2 regions of the Okibacterium endophyticum genome follow, and region 1 is predicted to be linked to the other one. Evidence: predicted binding sites of a transcription regulator. Region 1 holds the regulator's gene; the other holds the start of a gene.

What was found. Region 1 encodes HrcA, which represses chaperone genes, less so after heat shock. Its sites were predicted from a motif close to TTNGCACTCGNNNNNNNCGAGTGCNAA; they were not measured.
Region 2: the regulator HrcA is predicted to act here: its motif matches at 1,751-1,777, upstream of groL (chaperonin GroEL).

The regions. Positions count from the first base shown of each region.
Region 1 is NZ_BAAGXA010000005.1:765,665-769,857, reverse strand. It holds gene ACYVF5_RS07925 (16S rRNA (uracil(1498)-N(3))-methyltransferase) at 1-224, opposite strand, end outside; gene dnaJ (molecular chaperone DnaJ) at 234-1,334, opposite strand; gene hrcA (heat-inducible transcriptional repressor HrcA) at 1,417-2,445, opposite strand; gene ACYVF5_RS07910 (DUF4870 domain-containing protein) at 2,676-3,302, shown strand; gene hemW (radical SAM family heme chaperone HemW) at 3,309-4,193, opposite strand, start outside.
Region 2 is NZ_BAAGXA010000005.1:111,227-115,419, reverse strand. It holds gene groL (chaperonin GroEL) at 92-1,714, opposite strand; gene ACYVF5_RS04710 (cold-shock protein) at 1,899-2,102, opposite strand; gene ACYVF5_RS04705 (LytR C-terminal domain-containing protein) at 2,370-2,951, opposite strand; gene ACYVF5_RS04700 (DUF3263 domain-containing protein) at 3,035-3,361, opposite strand; gene msrB (peptide-methionine (R)-S-oxide reductase MsrB) at 3,489-3,890, shown strand; gene ACYVF5_RS04690 (nitroreductase family protein) at 3,892-4,193, shown strand, end outside.

The sequences.
Region 1 (4,193 bases):
TCGTCGTGGTGGTGCACCTCGTCGACGCGCATCGTCAGAACGCCTGCTGCGATGGTGTGGACAGTGCCTCCGGCCAGAAGCCCGCTTCCGTTCCCGATCAGCAGCCGCTCACCGACACGCAGACGGTTCGCAGAGACCGCATGCCGGCCCTCAGGCCCAGACAGCTCGACGGTGTGACCCGGCAGGACGTCCCGCAGGTCTTCTTTGAGGAAGAGTGTGCTCATGCGGGGAGCTCAGCTCAGAAAACGGTCGCGCAGCTTCGAGAACAGTCCCTGTTGGAAGGTGCCGAGCTGTGGGCCGTTCTGCTTGCGCCCAGACGCGAATTTCTTGATCAGTTCACGTTCCTTGTGATCCAGACGTGTCGGTGTGACCACCTGGACACCGATCCGCAGGTCGCCGCGCCCGGAGCCGCGCAGCTTCGTGACGCCGCGGTCCCTCACGGTGATGACCTCGGCACTCTGCGTGCCCGGTTTGAGTTCGATCTCGACGTCGCCGTCGAGCGCGTGAAGCGTTGTCGTCGTTCCGAGAATGGCATCGGTCATCGGCACCTCGAGAGTGCACAGAAGATCGTCGCCGTTCCGGCTGAAAACCTCGTGGTGCCTCACCTTGATCTCGAGGTAGAGATCACCGTTCGGGCCACCGGCGGGGCCGACCTCTCCGCTGCCCGGCATCTGCAATCGAAGGCCCGTCTCGACACCGGCTGGAATGTCGACGGACACCGTGCGGCGTGCACGGACTCTGCCCTGGCCCTGGCACGTGACGCACGGAGTCGCGATGACTGTTCCGTACCCGCGGCAGGTGCCGCAGGGAGACGAGGTCATCACATTGCCGAGCAGCGAACGGGCGACACGCTGTATCTGCCCGGTTCCATGGCAGATGTCACAGGTCACGGGTGCGGTTCCCGGCTGGCAGCACGACCCCTTGCAGGTGTCGCACAGCACAGCCGTGTCGACGTCGATGTCCCGATGCGTTCCGAAGATGACCTCGTCGAGGTCGACCTCGACGCGAAGCAGTGCGTCTTCGCCGCGTTCCCGCCTCGAACGGGGTCCTCGCTGTTGCGACTGCCCGCCGAAGAACGTCTCGAAGATGTCTCCGAAGCCACCGAATCCCTGTCCGCCGAGACCGCCGTTGCCCCCGCCCATGTCATAGCGCTGGCGCTGCTCGGGGTCGCTCAGCACGTCATACGCATGCGTCACGGCCTTGAACCGCTCAGAGGCGTCGGCCTCGGGATTGACATCCGGATGCAGCTCGCGCGCAAGACGACGGTACGCCTTCTTGATCTCATCGGCGGAGGCATCACGTGATACCCCGAGGACTTCGTAGTGGTCTGCCACCAAGGGCCTTTCGTCAGAGTGGGCGGCCCCTTGGCTCGAAGGGCCGCCGCTGATTCAACGCGTCGAGCTACGCATGCAGTGGTCAGTCGTCGCCGAACTGCCTCGACAGGTAACGTGCAACCGCCCGCACCGCCGTCATATTTCCCGAATAGTCCATCCTGGTCGGGCCGAGCACGCCGAGTCGGGCGAGCTCGCCAGATGAGAGGCTGTAGTTACTCGCGACAACGGAGGTGTCCCCCAACCCGAATGAGGCGTTCTCGCGCCCGATGCTCGCCGACACACCGTGCTGGTCCGCCTGCATCTCGGCGAACAGGCGAAGCAGCAGCACCTGTTGCTCGAGCGCTTCGAGCACGGGAAAGAGGCTGCCGTGGAAGTCGTCCTCGGTTCGAGCGAGGTTCGCTGCGCCGGCCATCACCAAGCGGTCATGGCGATACTCCCTCAGCTCGTCGACGATCGCATCGACGACGTGCGTCACGAGTTCCTCATCGGGATGGTCGGCTTCGACACGAACACCGTCGAGCGCTTCGGCCGCCTGAGCGACACTCGTGTCGACGAGCACAGAGTTGACACGAGATTTGAGATCGTCGAGGGACTGCGTCTCGACGGGCTTCGACAGTTCGACGACTCGCTGCTCGACCCGCCCGTTGTCTGTGATGAGCACCGTCAGCAATCTCGTCTCTGTGAGTGAGACCAGTTCGATGTGGCGCACGCGAGCCCTGGCGAACGACGGGTATTGGACGAGGGCGACCTGACCGGTGATCTGTGCGAGCAGCCGGACGGTTCTGGCGAGCACGTCGTCGATACCGAGGGATTCGCCCAGGAATGTCTCGATCGCCTGTCGTTGTGCGCTGCTCAGCGGCCGTCGATCAGCGAGCTGATCGACGAAAAGCCTGTAGCCCTTGTCTGTGGGCACGCGCCCGGACGACGTGTGCGGTGCCGCGATGAGTTCTTCTTCTTCGAGAAGCGCCATATCGTTGCGAATGGTCGCTGCCGACACTCCGAAGGCGTGCCGCTCGACGATGGCTTTAGACCCGACGGGCTCACGACTCGCGACGTAATCGTGCACAATGGCTCGCAACACAGCGAGACCGCGGTCTGAAACGGTACTCATGACCTGACCTCCCGTGCATCCGTGTGTCGACCGCCAGTTCCGCGGATGTCTGGCACTCGACAACCCTGAGTGCCAATTCTACCCCGCGCCACGCGGCTCTGGGTCATTGCCTCACGCCGATCCGAGGCAGTAGCGTTGGTCTACGTCGTCGGCAGCTGCACACATTCGCTCGCGAAGACACCGAAGACGTCGCGTCACATCGCACGCGCAACCGATTGAAAGGACCGGCCATGACCGACCCTCAGGCGCAGCCCCCTCAGGACCCGACTCGCGGACAGCCTCAGCAGCCCTCCGGCGATGTCCCTCCGCCGCAGCCCGCGGCTGGTCAGGCACCGCCCCCGCCGCAGCAGCCCCCATACCAGGGGCAGCAGCAGCCTCCCTACCAGGGGCAGCAACCCCCGTACCAGGGGCAGCAGCCTCCCTACCAGGGGCAGCAACCCCCGTACCAAGGTCAGCAGCCTCCGTACCAGGGACAGCAATATGCCGGGCAGCAGCCCGGCGGATACCCGCTCACGCCGGAGCAGGACAAGCAGTGGGCGATGTGGGGGCACCTCGGCGGGGTTCTCGGCTTCGTCCCGCCGCTGATCATCTGGCTCGTGTTCAAAGACCGGGGGCCGTTCACCAACCAAGAGGCGAAAGAAGCCCTGAACTTTCAGATCACCGTCGCGATCTTCTCGATCGGTCTCGGCATCCTGATGACCATTCTGACAGTCATCACCTTCGGGATCGCCGGGCTCTTCTTCTTCCTCGTCTATGTGCCGTGGATTCTCGGTGTGATCTTTGCGATCATCGCCGGAGTGAAGGTCAACAATGGGGAGCCCTATCGCTACTTCTTCGCGATCCGCATGATCAAGTAGTAGTCCTCAGTCGGTGAGCCGTCGCACAACGGCATCCGCCAACAGCCGCCCTCGCAGGGTCAGCACGACTCGGCCGCGCAGGGCGGCTTGTGCGTTCACGAGCTCCTCTGCGATCAGGCCGGCCACCGCACGACGCCCCTCGCTCGTCAGGATGTCGATCGCGAGCCCTTTTCTGGTTCGGCTCTCGAGCAGCACGCGCTCGAGGGCACGCACACCGTCGTCGAGGGTTTCCCGGCCCGCGGCAGGCGACAGGCCCGCCGACATGCGCTGGGCGTAAGCGGCCGGGTGCTTGACGTTCCACCAGCGGACCCCGCCGATGTGGCTGTGTGCTCCTGGACCCACGCCCCACCAGTCCTGACCCGTCCAATAGGCGAGATTGTGACGGGATATCGTCTTATCGCCGGTCGACCAGTTGCTGACTTCGTACCAGGCGTAGCCGGCAGACTCGAGCTCGCCGTCGACCAGCTCATACATGTCGGCCTGCAGATCATCGTCCGGCTGCGCCACCTCGCCCCTGCGGATCTGCCGCGCAAGCTTCGTTCCGTCCTCGATGATGAGCGCGTACGCAGAGATATGGTCGGGCTCGAGCTCGACGGCGGCCTGCACCGAGCGCTCCCAGTCCTCGAGACGCTCCCCCGGTGTTCCGTAGATCAGATCGACACTTGTCTGAAGGCCCGCCGCCTTCGCCCAGCCGACGACCTTGGCCACGTTGTCGGGATCGTGTGTTCGTTCGAGAGTGTTCAGAACGTGCGGCACCGCCGACTGCATGCCGAACGACACACGGGTGAACCCCGCCTCGGCGAGGGCATCCAGGTACCTCCGGTCCACGGAGTCCGGGTTCGCCTCCGTGGTCACCTCGGCGTCATCGTCGACGCCGAGGGTGTGTCTGAC
Region 2 (4,193 bases), 650 kb from region 1:
CGCCACCCGAGATCAGCCACGGCACCGACAGCAGAGGGCGCCTCCGTTCGGAGACGCCCTCTGTTGGTGAAACTGTGTGCCGAGGCGGGACTTAGAAGTCCATGCCGCCTGTCGGGTCTGACGGCATGGCCGGAGCAGACTTCTCGGGCTTGTCGGCGACAACGGCCTCTGTGGTGAGGAACAGGCCGGCGATCGACGCAGCGTTGAGCAGCGCAGAACGGGTGACCTTCACCGGGTCGTTGATGCCGGCGCCCAGCATGTCGACGTACTCGCCGGTCGCGGCGTTGAGGCCGTGACCGATGGGAAGGTTGCGCACCTTCTCGGCGACCACACCCGGCTCGAGACCCGCGTTGAGAGCGATCTGCTTGAGCGGGGCGTCGATGGCGACCTTGACGATGTTCGCCCCGGTCGCTTCGTCACCCTCGAGCGAGAGCTTCGCGAACGCTCCCTTTCCGGCCTGGATCAGCGCAACGCCGCCGCCGGCGACGATGCCCTCTTCGACAGCCGCCTTCGCGTTGCGAACGGCGTCTTCGATGCGGTGCTTGCGCTCCTTGAGCTCGACCTCGGTCGCCGCACCTGCCTTGATGACGGCGACGCCGCCCGCGAGCTTGGCGAGACGCTCCTGCAGCTTCTCACGGTCGTAGTCGCTGTCGGTGTTCTCGATCTCCTTGCGGATCTGAGCGACACGTCCGGCGATCTGCTCGCTGTCACCGGCACCCTCGACGATGGTTGTCTCGTCTTTGGTGATGACGACCTTGCGGGCGCGGCCGAGCAGGTCGAGTGTGGCGTTCTCGAGCTTGAGACCGACCTCTTCGCTGATGACCTGGCCACCGGTGAGGATGGCGATGTCCTGCAGCTGAGCCTTGCGACGGTCGCCGAAGCCCGGCGCCTTGACGGCGACGGACTTGAAGATGCCGCGGATCTTGTTCACCACGAGTGTCGCGAGCGCTTCGCCTTCGACGTCCTCTGCGATGATCAGCAGCTGCTTGCCGGACTGGATGACCTGGTCGACGACGGGAAGCAGGTCCTTGATCGCCGAGATCTTCGAGTTGGCGATGAGGACGTACGGGTCTTCGAAGACCGCTTCCTGACGGTCGGGGTCTGTCACGAAGTATGCCGACAGGTAACCCTTGTCGAAACGCATACCCTCGGTCAGCTCGAGCTCGGTGCCGAACGTGTTCGACTCCTCGACAGTGACGACGCCCTCTTTGCCGACCTTGTCGATGGCCTCGGCGATGATGTCACCGATAACGCTGTCGCCCGCCGAGATCGATGCTGTCGCCGCGATCTCTTCACGGGTCTCGATCTCTTTCGCTGCGCCCACGAGCTCGGTGGTGACGGCCTCAACGGCCTTCTCGATGCCGCGCTTCAGGCTGATGGGGTCTGCGCCGGCTGCGACGTTGCGCAGACCTTCGCGAACCATCGCCTGGGCGAGGACGACTGAGGTGGTCGTGCCGTCACCGGCGACGTCATCGGTCTTCTTCGCGACCTCTTTGACCAGCTCGGCGCCGATCTTCTCGTACGGCTCGTCGAGCTCGATCTCCTTGGCGATCGACACACCGTCGTTCGTGATGGTGGGAGCGCCCCACTTCTTTTCAAGCACGACGTTGCGACCGCGGGGTCCAAGGGTGACCTTGACGGCGTCTGCCAGCGTGTTGAGGCCACGTTCAAGACCGCGACGGGCCTCTTCGTCAAAAGCAATGATTTTTGCCATGTGGTTTTTCGTCCCTCCCGGACGTATCAGACGGAGTTAGCACTCACAGAACGGGAGTGCTAACTCCGATTCTGGCACTCTCCACCTGTGAGTGCAAGCTGGTTCGGCGCTCTCGTTGTGGGTGAAAGAGCAACGCCGCCCACGTCTGTGGACGGCGTTGCTCCAGACGGAGTGGCTGAGATGCTCAGGCGAGCCGAACTGCCTCAGCCTGTGGTCCCTTTGCACCTGTTCCGACGTCGAAAACGACCTGCTGTCCTTCTTCGAGAACCTTGTAGCCGCTCATATCGATGGCCGAGTAGTGCACGAACACATCGTGACCTTCTCCATCAACGGTGATGAACCCGTATCCCTTCTCAGCGTTGAACCACTTCACGGTCCCGTTCGCCATGTGTTACTCCCCATTACTGTGAACTCTCCTGCAGGCGAATGCCGGCCGGGGCCTTCCGCACGAACGCGCGGCCATGATGCTGACGGCCTGGCGCGGGTTTTCGTGCTGGCTGCGGAGCAAAATGAGCGACCAGTCCAGATACTATTTGCACCGGCCGGCGTGGGTCGCCGATCGTAACGAAACTGTGGCTTTCTGCCATCTGCCCGAGGGGAACCATCGGCGGGAGCGGGTCCTGACGCACCGGGCCGGTGATGCGGACCGCTCCGCTCAGCCCGTCGCCGGAGCGTAGTCAGCCCCGAGAACCACCCAGATCTGGGCTGCCGGCACCTCGCCGTCTGCATTCGGCACCTGGAACTCGCTCGACAGCTGGATCGCCGCTCCGCCGAGCGCAACGGCGATGCCGCGGGCAGCGCCCTCCTGCGATGCGTCCTCGTAGTACACAGTGGTGGTCTCGATGGTGTTGTCGGATGCGTTCGCATTCGTGATCGGCTGGGACCAGCCCGCGGAATTCAATTGGGAGATCGCCGCCGCCGACAGCCCCTGCGTCGCCGTGCCGTTCAGAACGGTGATGACGGCGTTCGGATCGATAGTCGGTTCAACGGTGGGCACCGGATCCTCGCTCGGCGCCGGTGTGGTCTGTGACGATCCGGTGTCCGTTCCGAGATCGAGGCGGTCGTCGAGCACGAGCAGTCCGACAACCCCGATGACGATGAGGACGACCGTGGCGATCGCCGCCCACATGAACACGATCCATCCTCGCCCCTTCGGCGCCGGCGCACGATGTGCCCCCACACGCTTCAGGTCGTCGGGCTGGTCGTCGAACCTGTCTTTCGGGAAACGCTCTGCCATGTCGCCTGTGTCTGATCCTGTCGTCTCGCGCCGCCCGGGGCAGCGCTGAGTTGCGGTTTTCGAGCCCGTTCGCCCGAGGTTCCTCAGTCGTCGTTTCCCGCCCGTGACCGGCGTGATGCCTGCCGCGCGTGGCGGATTCGTTGCAGGCGCTTCACGAGCAGAGGGTCGTGCACGAGAGCCGCCGGCGAGTCGATGAGGGAATTGAGCACTTGATAGTATCGCGTCGCCGAGAGGTCGAACTCTGTTCTGATGGCTTCCTCTTTGAGCCCCGCGTGCTGCCACCACCGATTCTCGAAGGCGAGGATCGCGATATCGCGCTCGTTCAGCGGTTCACCCCCCGCGCGGGTGTGCCGTCGGGCAGACCTCTCGTCGATCGTGACCGCCTCCTCCCTGCTGTGCGTTGCGCTCATCATAACGGCGCACCGGCTGAGTGATCGCTGCGGCCGCACGTGTTTCCTCTGCTCGGCGTCACGGAGGGACTCGTGGGAACACATTCGGCCCGACGGGAGTTAAATGGTGGTGAGCAGAAGGAGCCACATGACCGAGAAAGTGACCAAGAGCAACGACGAATGGCGCAAGGAGCTTTCGGCGGAGCAGTACGCCGTCTTGCGCGAGGCTGCAACGGAACGGCCCTGGACCGGCGAGCTTCTCGACGAAGGCCGTTCGGGGCTGTACACCTGCGCGGCGTGTGGAGCCGAACTCTTCAAGAGCGGAACCAAGTTCGACTCGGGCTGCGGGTGGCCGAGCTTCTACGAATCCGTTCGCCCCGAGGCCGTGCGCCTCATCGAAGACGACAGCCTGGGCATGGTGAGGACAGAGGTGCGCTGCGCCAACTGTGACTCGCACCTGGGCCACGTGTTCGACGACGGGTTCGGAACGCCGACAGGAGACCGCTACTGCATGAACTCGATAGCTCTCAATTTCGCACCGCAGGAATAGCATGACAGCCCTCGTCGACATCGTCGCCGGGCGTCGGTCGTGGTCGAAAGTGACATCGAATGCGCCGACTCACGATGAGCTGCTGCCGCTCGTTGCGGCGGCAGCCCGGGTCGCAGATCACAGTTCGCTGCAGCCATGGCGTCTCATCGAGGTGCGTGGAGCTGCGAGAGAGGCCCTGGGAGAGGCGATCGCAACCGCCCAAGGGAGTGACGAACCGTCGACCAAACCCCTGAGGGCATCACTGCTCATCGCCATCGTCGTGAGCCATCGCACGAGCGGGAAAGTCCCTGGATGGGAACAGGA